DNA from 2 places in the Marinomonas gallaica genome. Region 1 is predicted to be linked to the other one. Evidence: predicted binding sites of a transcription regulator. Region 1 holds the regulator's gene; the other holds the start of a gene.
What was found. Region 1 encodes sigma-54, which starts transcription at its own class of promoters, with help from an activator protein. Its sites were predicted from a motif close to TGGCACNNNNNTTGCTNT; they were not measured.
Positions count from the first base shown of each region.

Region 1 (6,065 bases):
TGCAATACTGAGCGATTCCTCTACATCATGGGATACCAACACGCTGGTAATGTTCGCAGCGCGATTGAGTCGCTGAATTAACTCCACCAGCACACCTTTTGAAATAGGGTCTTGACCGGCAAAAGGTTCATCATACATAACTAGGTCAGGATCTAAGGCTATGGCACGAGCGAGAGCCGCTCGACGAGCCATGCCACCAGATAACTCAGAGGGCATTAAATGTGCCGCACCACGCAATCCGACGCTTTGCAGCTTCATTAGCACAATATCGCGGATCATGGTTTTATCGAAATTAGTGTATTCTTGCAGCGGAAGCGCCACATTTTCAAAGACACTCATGTCACTGAATAATGCGCCACTTTGAAACAACATCCCCATTTTGCGACGCGCTTCAAATAATTCTTTGCGGGAGGCTTGAGCAATATTCACACCGTCGACAGCAACCGTCCCGCTGTTTGGCATCACTTGACCACCAATCAGTCTAAGCAGTGTCGTTTTACCTACGCCACTCGGCCCCATGACAGCGGTAATTTTTCCTTTGGGAATCTGTAAGGTAACATCGTCATAAATGGCACGACCACCCCGACTAAAGGATAAATTCTTAACGTCAATATATACTTCCACAGACGACTCCCTATAACAAAATCGAACGGATACTAGCACCGCATTATAGTAAAAGATATGCCAACTGAATTCGTTACGCTTATGCAAGTCTTGAAATCCTTCAATAAACCACATTAAATGGGGCGTTTTACAAAACTCTCTCACTTTTCATCAGGTATAAAGCAGATGCTCTTGTTCTCCGCAGCCTTAATTGCTGGTCTCATATTACTCGTACTAAGCTCAGATAAGTTTATCGAACACGCCGCACTGGTTGCCGAAAAACTTAATGTAAGCCCTATTGTAATAGGTATTACGCTAGTAGCACTGGGTACGTCTGCTCCAGAAATGGTCGTTTCTGCTATAGCAGCCCTCGACAATGCACCAGGTATCGCAGTGGGTAATGTTATTGGATCGAATATCGCCAATATTGGTTTGGTTTTTGGTGCCACCCTTGTCCTTGCCGCCGTTCCGATTAACGGCAGCCTGGTTAAAAAAGAAATCCCTCTGGTCTTAGGCGTAACAATCCTTGCCGGCGTACTTCTGCTCGACCAAGCCCTTAGCGTGACAGATGGCGTTATATTAATAATTGCCTTTTTTGTGGTGTTATTTCTTTTACTACGCAACTCAGGAAATCTTGAAGATGAGTTAACTGAAGAATTACCCGAAGACGATGGCGGCAGTGTCACACGCTCAGTGCTGATCGCAATCGCAGGTTTAGCGGTATTAATTGGCAGCTCTAAATTATTGGTTTGGGGAGCAGTCGGTATCGCCTCAGCACTAGGGGTTTCTGATCTCATTATTGGCTTGACCATTGTAGCCATCGGCACAAGCCTTCCAGAATTGGCCGCCTCTATTACCAGCGTACGTAAAGGCCACCATGATATTGCGATCGGCAACGTGCTCGGCTCGAACATTTTCAACCTTGCTACCGTGCTTCCGCTGCCAGCATTAATTGCCCCAGGGATGATTGATGCAACCGTCATCAATCGTGATTATTGGTGGATGTTAGGCTTTACTCTACTGTTCGCCTTAGCAGTTATCGTATACTCCAAGCATCGTAGCGTTAGCATTCCAAGATGGTTTGCCATCCCTTTACTGGGCGGCTATGCAGCGTACCTTTACCTACTGGCTGTTTCAGGATAACCCATGCTGGATTTTTTGAAAAAAACACTGAACCCTAAGGGCATAGCTGGGATTTCCGCCTTAGTCATTGTCTTAGTAGCAGTGTTTTTGTTGGGCAACCGCCCTACCCTGTATATTTTAGAAGAGCAGAAGCTGTCCAATGCACCAGACTTCTTTTTAGAAGGCGTTACAGTGAAGTCTTTCGATCTTAATGGGCAGCTGACAGAGACCGTAACGGCCGACATAGCGAATCATTACACGCAGAAGCAAACGGACCTGGACCATCCAGTCATTACTAGAATAGACGGTAATAGCAGCTCTATTGCCAGCGCTGAAACAGGATTTATTAATGACACCTCAAACAGCTTCACGCTGAGCAAAAGCGCGCAAATAACGCGCTTTAAAAATGAAACTGAAACGGCAAAGATCAAAGCAAATACAATCACCTACAATGACGAAAGCCAAACCATCGTAGGGACTCAGCAAAGCCAGCTCATAACCCCCCAAGGGGTAACCAAATCCGATATAATAAGCTTTGACTTAGCTAAAGAAACCGCCATTTTAAGCGGAGGCGTAACAGGACAATATGAAACCCCAACTCACTAAACATGCAATTTTAAGCGTTGCTCTTATGTTAGCGTATAGTGCGAGCTATGCTTTACCAAACGACAGACAGCAGCCCATCAGCATTGAAGCCGATTCAGCGTTTTTCGATCAAAATAAAGGTACCGCTAACTACAGTGGTAACGTCGTCGTAAAACAAGGTAGCATATTAATTGAAGCCCAAGACTTGTCGATTATTACTGACCCTACGACAGGCGATTTTAAAGCGTTAAGCGCTAAAGGCTCACCATCAAAGTTCTCTCAGCAGCTGGATCAAACAGGCAATACTATGCATGCGAACGGAGACACCTTAGATTACGATGTCACCAAGGGGCAGCTTGAGATACACAATAATGGCTATTTACAACGTGGTGAAGATGAAATTTCAGCAGACTATATTCACTATCTTCTGAATGATGGCACATTTAAAGCCGAAAACCGTGGTAGCGGTCGCGTTAACATGACTTTACAGCCTACCCTTATTGATCAAGCAGACTAATTTTCATGGCCATTCTTGAAGCAAAAAATCTAGCAAAAAGCTATAAGAAAAGACAAGTTGTAAAAGACGTATCACTCGAAGTAAGTTCCGGAGAAGCCGTAGGTTTACTGGGCCCTAACGGCGCAGGTAAAACCACCTGCTTTTATATGATCGTTGGCATGGTGGCTAACGATTTTGGTGGAATCTTTATCGACGGTGAAGATGTCACCAAAGATGCAATGCATACGCGAGCGCAGAAAGGCATTGGCTATTTACCGCAGGAAGCGTCTATTTTTCGCAAAATGTCAGTTGAAGACAACATTTTAGCAATTTTAGAAACACGCAAAGAACTTTCAAAGTCACAACGACTTGAGAAAATGGAAAGCCTTCTTGATGAGTTTCACGTTACTCATATTCGCAAGAACCTAGGAATGGCGCTGTCTGGCGGAGAGCGTCGACGCGTTGAGATAGCTCGAGCGCTAGCAATGAACCCGAAGTTTGTATTGCTTGATGAACCCTTTGCTGGTGTAGACCCCATTTCCGTCGGCGATATTAAAGAGATCATCAAACATTTACAAAGCAGCGGCATTGGTGTTTTGATCACTGACCACAACGTTCGTGAGACCTTAGATATCTGCGACAAAGCCTATATTGTGGGTAACGGGCACATCATTGCATCGGGTGATGCCGAGTCTGTTATCAATAACGAGCAAGTCAAAAAAATCTACTTGGGCGACAACTTCAGACTATGAGCCCCCTTATTTTTCGGGCAAAAAGGGAGTACTATGCATAAGTCATTCCAAAAACATCATAATAAAAGAGTTGCGTCATGAAGCAGTCTTTGCAACTTAAAATCGGTCAACAGTTAACCATGACTCCACAGCTGCAGCAGGCAATCAAACTGCTTCAGTTGTCTACGCTCGATTTGCAACAGGAAATTCACGAATTTCTTGAGTCTAACCCCTTGCTTGAACTAGACGAAGACGAAAACTTTCAGTCTGACTTAGAAATCAAACAAGGCGACTCATCCAGTACCAATGAGACCTCTCAAAAAGAAACGACTGAAGCAGCTTCTGAAGAAACGCCCCAAGTAGAATCCGAATGGACAGAAAGCATCCCTAATGAGCTATCCATTGATAGCAACTGGGATGATACTTATCAAAATTCAGCCGCTGCAGCAGACGTTCCTTCCTATGACGGCGAGCAAGATTTTGACAGCCGCAATGCCCTAGCTGAAAACATCCAAGATCATCTAATTTGGCAATTAAATTTAACCCATATGTCTAATCGAGACATCGAAATTGCCTATGCCATTATTGACAGTGTTCAAACCGATGGCTACCTATCAATCACCTTAGATGACATCTTCACGTCACTTAGTAAAGAATTAGAAGATCTCGAATTCGATGAAATTGAAGCTGTTCAGCATCGCTTGCAACGATTTGACCCTGTCGGTGTTTGTTCGCAAGATCTACGCGAGTGCCTATTGGTACAATTAGAAGGTTTTAAAGAGCATCCTTTGTACCGCTCTACCTTTAACATAGTTGACCAGCATTTAGCATTGCTTGGCAATCGTGATTATGCGCAACTGGGCCGCAAAACTAAGCTGAAAGAAGAAGCATTAAAAGATGTCATTACCCTTATTCAGCAGCTAAACCCGCGCCCAGGCTCAGCCATCGACACCAGTGAAACTGACTACGTCATCCCTGATGTCAGCGTGAAAAAACACAATGGCATTTGGCAAGTGGAGCTTAATAACGACGCTCTACCGCCTGTCAAAATCAATGAAACTTATTCTGCAATGGTCAACACCAAAGCATCCAGTGAAGACATCTCCTACATTAAGAACTCGCTTCAAGAAGCCAAATGGTTTCTGAAAAGCCTCCAGAGTCGTAACGAAACACTGCTAAAAGTCGCCAGCTGCATTGTTTCCAAACAAGTCGATTTCTTTGAGGTGGGTGAGGAAGCCATGAAACCTATGGTACTGCACGATGTCGCAGAGGAAGTTGGCATGCACGAATCAACAATTTCACGTGTCACCACACAAAAATACATGCATACTCCGCGTGGTATTTTTGAGCTAAAGTATTTCTTCTCCAGCCATGTAAACACCGCCTCTGGCGGTGAATGCTCATCTACAGCAATTCGTGCAATGATTAAAAAGCTGGTGGCAGAAGAACCTGCAAAAAAACCATTAAGCGATAATAAACTGGCAATCATTCTTGCAGAGCAAGGCATACAAGTTGCTCGACGCACTGTTGCAAAATATCGCGAAGCTATGAACATTCCGCCGTCAAACGAGCGGAAACGACTTATTTAAAGGCCGCAACAATGTCTGTTAAAAACTTAGTCAAGCCTGAGTTAGTATTTGCTAAGCAACAAATTTCTAGCAAAAAACGATTGCTAGAACAATTGGCTGAATCCGTTGGCGATCGCATGCACTGCAACGCCGACGAAGTCTACGACGCACTTTTAGGTCGTGAAAAACTGGGCAGTACGGGCGTTGGCAATGGCATCGCCATTCCACATTGTCGCCTAGAGCAAGTAAACCGTGCCACCATCGTATTAATGTCACTCGAAACACCGATTGATTTTGATGCCATTGATCGACGTCCAGTGGATTTGATTTTTGCCCTACTTGTACCACCACACCAATGTGATGAGCACTTAGCAACGTTAGCGCAGATCGCCGAACTGGCTCAGTCCGAAGATAAGCTAGCACTTCTACGTGAAAAACAAACCAACAGCGAATTACTGGCAGCGTTTGACTCTTTGATATAAGGATATCCCCATGTTGGAACAATCTGTAGAGATTATTAATAAACTGGGATTGCACGCTCGAGCAGCGGGCAAATTAGTTGAAACAACAACCCGTTTTAATTCCGATATTACCATCGAAAAAGAAGGTCGTAATGTCGATGGCAAAAGCATCATGGCAATGATGATGCTGGCCGCCGCTAAAGGAACAACAATTAACGTCAAAATTAACGGCGACGATGAAGACGCCGCAATGGAAGCCGTGATTGCATTAATCAATGACCGATTTGGTGAGGGCGAATAGCCTATATGAGCGATCAGACTACGCTTGAACACTTACAAACTGTCGCTGACTCTCTTGAGAGCGGCGCAACGATGCAAATTCGCTATTTGCTGAACGGTGCTCTACCTGCGCAGGATGTTGCTCGCCTTTTAGAATCCTCTCCGCCTAGAGAACGTAAACTGTTGTGGGACTTAATTGACCACAACAACCAAGGCGACG
Region 1 is NZ_CP187511.1:2,900,616-2,906,680, forward strand. Features, by position in the region: gene ACPUEK_RS13760 (ATP-binding cassette domain-containing protein) at 1-624, opposite strand, end outside; gene ACPUEK_RS13765 (calcium/sodium antiporter) at 790-1,746, shown strand; gene lptC (LPS export ABC transporter periplasmic protein LptC) at 1,750-2,331, shown strand; gene lptA (lipopolysaccharide transport periplasmic protein LptA) at 2,357-2,827, shown strand; gene lptB (LPS export ABC transporter ATP-binding protein) at 2,833-3,558, shown strand; gene ACPUEK_RS13785 (RNA polymerase factor sigma-54) at 3,636-5,126, shown strand; gene ACPUEK_RS13790 (PTS sugar transporter subunit IIA) at 5,138-5,587, shown strand; gene ACPUEK_RS13795 (HPr family phosphocarrier protein) at 5,598-5,867, shown strand; gene mgtE (magnesium transporter) at 5,873-6,065, shown strand, end outside.

Region 2 (6,065 bases), 1.7 Mb from region 1:
AAAATAAGGATAGGAGTATATCGCGCTAATGAATCCTCATTTTGACAAAAATCATAGTAAGCACATTTTATCTATTCACTTAACCGATCTGTCACGCACAAAATACCCATTTTCATGCGCAATACATTCAACCAATGATTACATTTAATGAAAATTAACGTACAAAAAAGCGCACCATAAAGGTGCGTTTTTAAATATCATAGGAATCACTGTTCTACGGGAGGTAAACCCCAACATTCTCGTATCCCTTAGACATAAGGTGAGAAGCATGGATTCGACTCATGACACCTTTACCACAATAAAGAAGATACGTGGTGTCTTGATCTAACGTTGGCCACTTATTTCCCAATGTAAAGAACGGAACATTTAACATTTGACGACCCGATGCTTTGATTGGGTTACGTTCAGCTTCGTCTGGATGGCGAATATCAATAATCACTTCATCACCAACCGGCATACGCACCACCGGCACATCGCCTTGATACTGTTGATCTACATCGGCCATTACATCTTGGATCGACATAACACGAGCGTTATTGACGGCACTGTCTAGTACGTCGAAATTGAACTTCGCCTCTTCGCGTTCGACACGGTGCATTTTGGCACGTGTCGTCGGCTTAACAGAAATGACGCCGCAAAACTCAGGCATACTGGCCGCAAACGGCGCTGTGCCAATGTCTTTCGCTTTATCAATGATTTCCTGTTTGTTCATCGTCACCAGCGGGCGCAGTACCAGTTCATCCGTAACATTGTCGATGACTTTTAAATTGACTAGGGTTTGACTTGATACTTGGGCAACACTTTCTCCGGTTACCAAGGCTTTTGCACTCACCCCCTCCATTACGCGAGACGCGGCACGCAGCATCATACGTTTCAAGATAACGCCCATCTCGGCATTATCAACATTATTGAGAATTTCCCCAACAACATCTTCAAACGGAATCGTAATGAATTTCACACCCAATTTTGAGCCGTATTTGTCCCATAAAAAATGAGACACTTGCTTCACCCCAATCTCATGGGCATCGCCCCCCAAATTGAAGAAACAAAAATGCGTTTTCAAGCCACGACTCATCGTCAAATAAGAGCTCACAGTGGAATCAAAACCACCAGAGATCAGAGACAGCACGGCATCTTGTGAACCCAATGGGTAGCCACCTAGACCCTCAATACGCTGCTCAATCATCCATACGCGATTATCACGGATATCAATAGGTACCAACACGTCAGGGTCTTTTAAACGAACGGCCAATGCACCGCAGCGCGCTTTTAGCGTACCGCCAATATGCCGCTCAGCATCGACAGACGAAAAGTCATGATTCCCTACACGCTTAACACGTACAGCAAACACGGCATCTTTTAATTCATCACCATAAGATTTAATGGCTTCTTCAACAATGCCGTCCAAGTCGGTAAACGGGAACTCTCGGACGTATTGAAAGTGCGCAATACCCGCAATATGTCGTAATGACTCAATAAATGCGTCACGCTGGTCATCTTGTTCTGAGAGAATTTCAATAAAATCCCAGTTTCCGGCAACCGTCACATTATCATCATGATCACGCAAAACGAGACGGATATTATGGCGGAGCTGTTTTACGAAGGCTTTTCGTACTGGGCGGCTCTTGATAGTGATTTCTGGAAAGAATTTAACAATAAATTTCATTGGGTGTGTATTTTTCGTACAGTCGAATTTGAAGGGCGCACAGTATAAAGCATACAGCGCTGAAGCCAACCCCAAATAAATGCACCAAAAGCGCTCACTGCACCATAAACGCGCACCCAATTGGTTCACAACCAATCAAGAATGGATTCAATAACGTGCAGATCGCTTTGCAAGAAAGCCAAAAAATAGCTTAACTCCTTGAAATTAAAGTTTTTTTAATGGCGCCCGAAATTCTGGCACAGGATATGCTTTACATTTTGGAAAATACGCTTCATCGTGAAGCAAAACTGAATTCCGAAAGAAATTTGATTAAACAACATTGGAGAACAAACATGTCAAACATCACTCTTGGTTTGATCGCAGAACATGACGTAAAGTGGGTTGACCTACGCTTTACAGATTTCAAAGGCAAAGAGCATCACGTGACTATTCCAGCAGCTAGCGTGGATGAAGAATTCTTCGAAAATGGTCAAATGTTTGACGGTTCTTCTATCGCTGGTTGGAAAGGCATCAACGAATCTGACATGATCATGATGCCTCAAGATGAGACAGCACTTCTTGACGTATTCACTGAAGATGCAACCATTATTCTTCGTTGTAACATTATCGAGCCAGCAACAATGCAAGGCTACGATCGTGACCCTCGCTCTGTTGCACTGCGTGCAGAAGAGTTTCTTAAGTCTACAGGCATGGGCGATACTGCATTCTTCGGTCCTGAGCCAGAATTCTTCATCTTTGACGACGTAAAATGGCATGCAGACATGTCAGGTTGTAGTGTAGAAATCAACTCAGAAGAAGCCGCTTGGTCAACGAACAAGTCTTTTGAAGGCGGCAACACGGGTCACCGTCCACGTGTTAAAGGCGGTTACTTCCCAGTACCACCTGTTGATTCTCATCACGAAATCCGTGCTGCAATGTGTCACGCGATCGAAGCAATGGGTCAAGAAGTTGAAGTACACCACCACGAAGTAGCGACGGCTGGTCAAAACGAAATCGGTGTTAAGTTCAACACACTTGTTAAGAAAGCTGACGAAGTACAAGTCATGAAGTACTGTGTACACAACGTTGCACACGCATACGGCAAAACAGCGACTTTCATGCCTAAGCCAATCGTTGGTGACAATGGTTCTGGTATGCACGTACACCAATCTTTCTGGAAAGACGGCGAAAACCAATTTGCTGGTGATCAGTACGCTGGTCTTTCTGATATGGCCCTTTACTATATCGGCGGTATCATCAAGCACGCTCGCGCTATCAACGCGTTTGCAAACGCTTCTACTAACTCATACAAGCGTCTTGTGCCAGGCTTCGAAGCACCTGTTATGCTAGCTTACTCAGCTCGTAACCGTTCCGCTTCTATCCGTATTCCTTACGTTTCAAGCCCTAAAGGCAAGCGTATCGAAGCACGTTTCGCTGATCCGACCGCTAACCCATACCTATGTTTCGCAGCCATGTTGATGGCAGGTATCGACGGTATTAAGAACAAGATTCACCCAGGCGATGCAGCAGACAAAGACCTTTACGATCTTCCACCAGAAGAAGGTAAATTGATCCCAACAGTTGCTAGCAGCCTTGAAGAAGCACTTAAGTGCCTAGACGAAGACCGTGCTTTCCTAACTGAAGGCGGCGTTTTCTCTGATGACATGATCGATGCTTACATCGCTCTTAAGTCTGAAGAAGTTACCCTTGTAAACATGACAACTCACCCAATCGAGTTTGACCTTTACTACAGCGTTTAATACCGCTTCTAGCTCTTAGAGTAATATTAAAAGCCCCGACCTGTGTTGGGGCTTTTTTTTGCCCTACAAAAATACATCAGAATAGTGGCGCACCATTTAAGTGCACAAATAAGCACTATATTATTAATAAGCCTAGAAAAATAAAGGCATCGAACTCTGCCCAATGTTGGTTCGTATTTTGCAGTAATAGACATTAATAAAGTGATCTTGCTCTAATCCAGTTCCTTTTTAGCGCATGAATGACATCACACAATAAAATATTCTATCGAGGCACTTCCGGTGTATAGCTTACTGATCGACCATTTATCCACTGCGGTACTGCAGCTAAACCGAGAACTCTGCATTGAGTATCTCAACCCTTCAGCAGAAATGATGCTAGAGGTCAGTCGACGTCGTATCTATGGTCAAGACCTAGCCGCCGCATTTAACGAAGATGATGAGAGTCGTCGCGCTTTATTGTCCGCCATTCAATCAGGCCACGCTTTTACAAAACGTGAAGCCGAGATAACGCTCACAACCGGTAAAATGATTTTATGTGACTACAATGTCACTCCTGTCATGGGCGCTCTTAATAATACCGACAGTCTACTGATTGAATTGCATCCTAGGGACCGTATGAAGCGCATCTCTCAAGAAGATGAGCTCATTGCCAACCATCAAACTAGCAAAGAACTGATTCGTGGCCTAGCGCACGAAATCAAAAACCCATTAGGTGGTATTCGCGGCGCAGCGCAGCTCATTAGTCGTGTTTTCAACGATGAAGGCTTAAAAGATTACACTCAAGTCATTATTGAAGAATCCGACCGCTTACGTGATCTGGTCGACCGTTTATTAGGGCCGCGCCAACTCCCTCAATATAAACCGCTCAATATTCACCGTGTCATTGAACGCGTTAATCAACTGATTTCTGTGGAATCAGAAGATCAGATTAAGCTCATTCGCGATTATGACCCCAGTATTCCCGACATCATTGGGGATGAAGCACAGCTTATTCAGGCGGTATTAAATGTTATGCGCAATGCGATGCAGGCGCTGATCCAGCAACCGGATAATCCGCAAAAACAAATAACCGTTTCCACACGTACCTTGCGCCAGTTCACCATCGGTGCAAAGCGACATCGTCTCGTATGTCGACTCAGCATCGTCGATAACGGCCCAGGTATACCCGAAAATATTTTAAAAACGCTGTTTTACCCTATGGTCAGCGGCCGTGCCGATGGCACTGGCTTAGGGCTGTCGATTGCTCAATCCGTGATTCACCAACACAACGGTATTATCGAATGCAACAGTCAGCCACAGCGTACCGAATTTAACATCCTAATCCCGATTGAAAACTCGGCAGTAGGCTAGGAGAAATACATGTCACAACAAGAAACCGTTTGGATCGTCGATGATGATCGCTCAATTCGTTGGGTGTTAGAGAAAACACTTGAACAAGAAGGCATTCAATGCCGTTTGTTCGAGTCCGCTGAAGCGCTGGCCAATATGATCGGCAAAGAACAACCGACTGTCATCATCAGCGATATCCGTATGCCAGGCATGGATGGTCTTACGCTGTTGAATCAGCTACAGAAAGAACACCCGTATATTCCAGTTATTATCATGACCGCGCATTCTGATTTAGAAAGTGCTGTGGCCTCTTATCAGGGTGGCGCTTTTGAATACTTACCAAAACCCTTTGATGTAGAAGAAGCCGTCAGTCTGATCAAACGCGCTATTTTGCATCACAACAAATCTAAACCAGAATCGATTGCAGCAGCCGTGGAAGCAGAGCAACTTGCCGAAAAAGAAATTATTGGTGAAGCGCCTGCTATGCAAGAAGTGTTTCGTGCGATCGGACGCTTAGCAAACTCCAACATTACGGTACTAATCAATGGAGAGTCTGGCACAGGTAAAGAACTCGTTGCGCAAGCCTTACACCGTCACAGCCCGCGTGCCTCAAGCCCATTTATCGCGCTCAACATGGCAGCAATCCCACATGACCTGATTGAATCGGAGCTGTTCGGGCATGAAAAAGGCGCCTTCACTGGAGCCAACACGCAACGTCGCGGTCGTTTTGAACAAGCCAATGGCGGTACATTGTTCCTAGATGAAATCGGTGACATGCCGGCCGAAACACAAACACGCTTACTACGTGTACTAGCCGATGGGGAATTTTACCGAGTAGGTGGCCATACACCGGTAAAAGTGGATGTGCGAATCATTGCCGCAACCCACCAAGATTTAGAAGGGCTGGTCACGAAAGGCTCTTTCCGTGAAGACTTGTTCCACCGTTTGAATGTGATCCGCGTTCACCTGCCTAAATTGGCAGAGCGTCGTGAAGACATTCCAAAACTAGCGCGCCACTTTTTAAGCCGTGCTGCAGAAGAGTTGCACGTTGAGCCGAAAGTATTAACAAAAGACACCGAAAACTACATGAGTCGTTTAGATTGGCCTGGAAACGTGCGTCAATTGGAAAACACCTGTCGCTGGTTGATTGTGATGGCATCCGGTCGAGAAGTACTGATCGAAGACCTGCCGCCAGAGCTACTCAATACGCCACCTTCAGAAAGACCTTATGGCTCTTGGGAAGACGCATTAAAAAACTGGGTGGACAGCGCATTAGCCAGCGGTCAAAAAGGCATCTTAGAACAAACCGTGCCTAAGTTTGAACGGATCAT
Region 2 is NZ_CP187511.1:1,163,480-1,169,544, reverse strand. Features, by position in the region: gene thiI (tRNA uracil 4-sulfurtransferase ThiI) at 215-1,666, opposite strand; gene glnA (glutamate--ammonia ligase) at 1,999-3,405, shown strand; gene glnL (nitrogen regulation protein NR(II)) at 3,685-4,755, shown strand; gene ntrC (nitrogen regulation protein NR(I)) at 4,765-6,065, shown strand, end outside.
Region 2: a site for sigma-54 is predicted at 1,901-1,918, ahead of glnA (glutamate--ammonia ligase). Genes of this name have one in related genera too.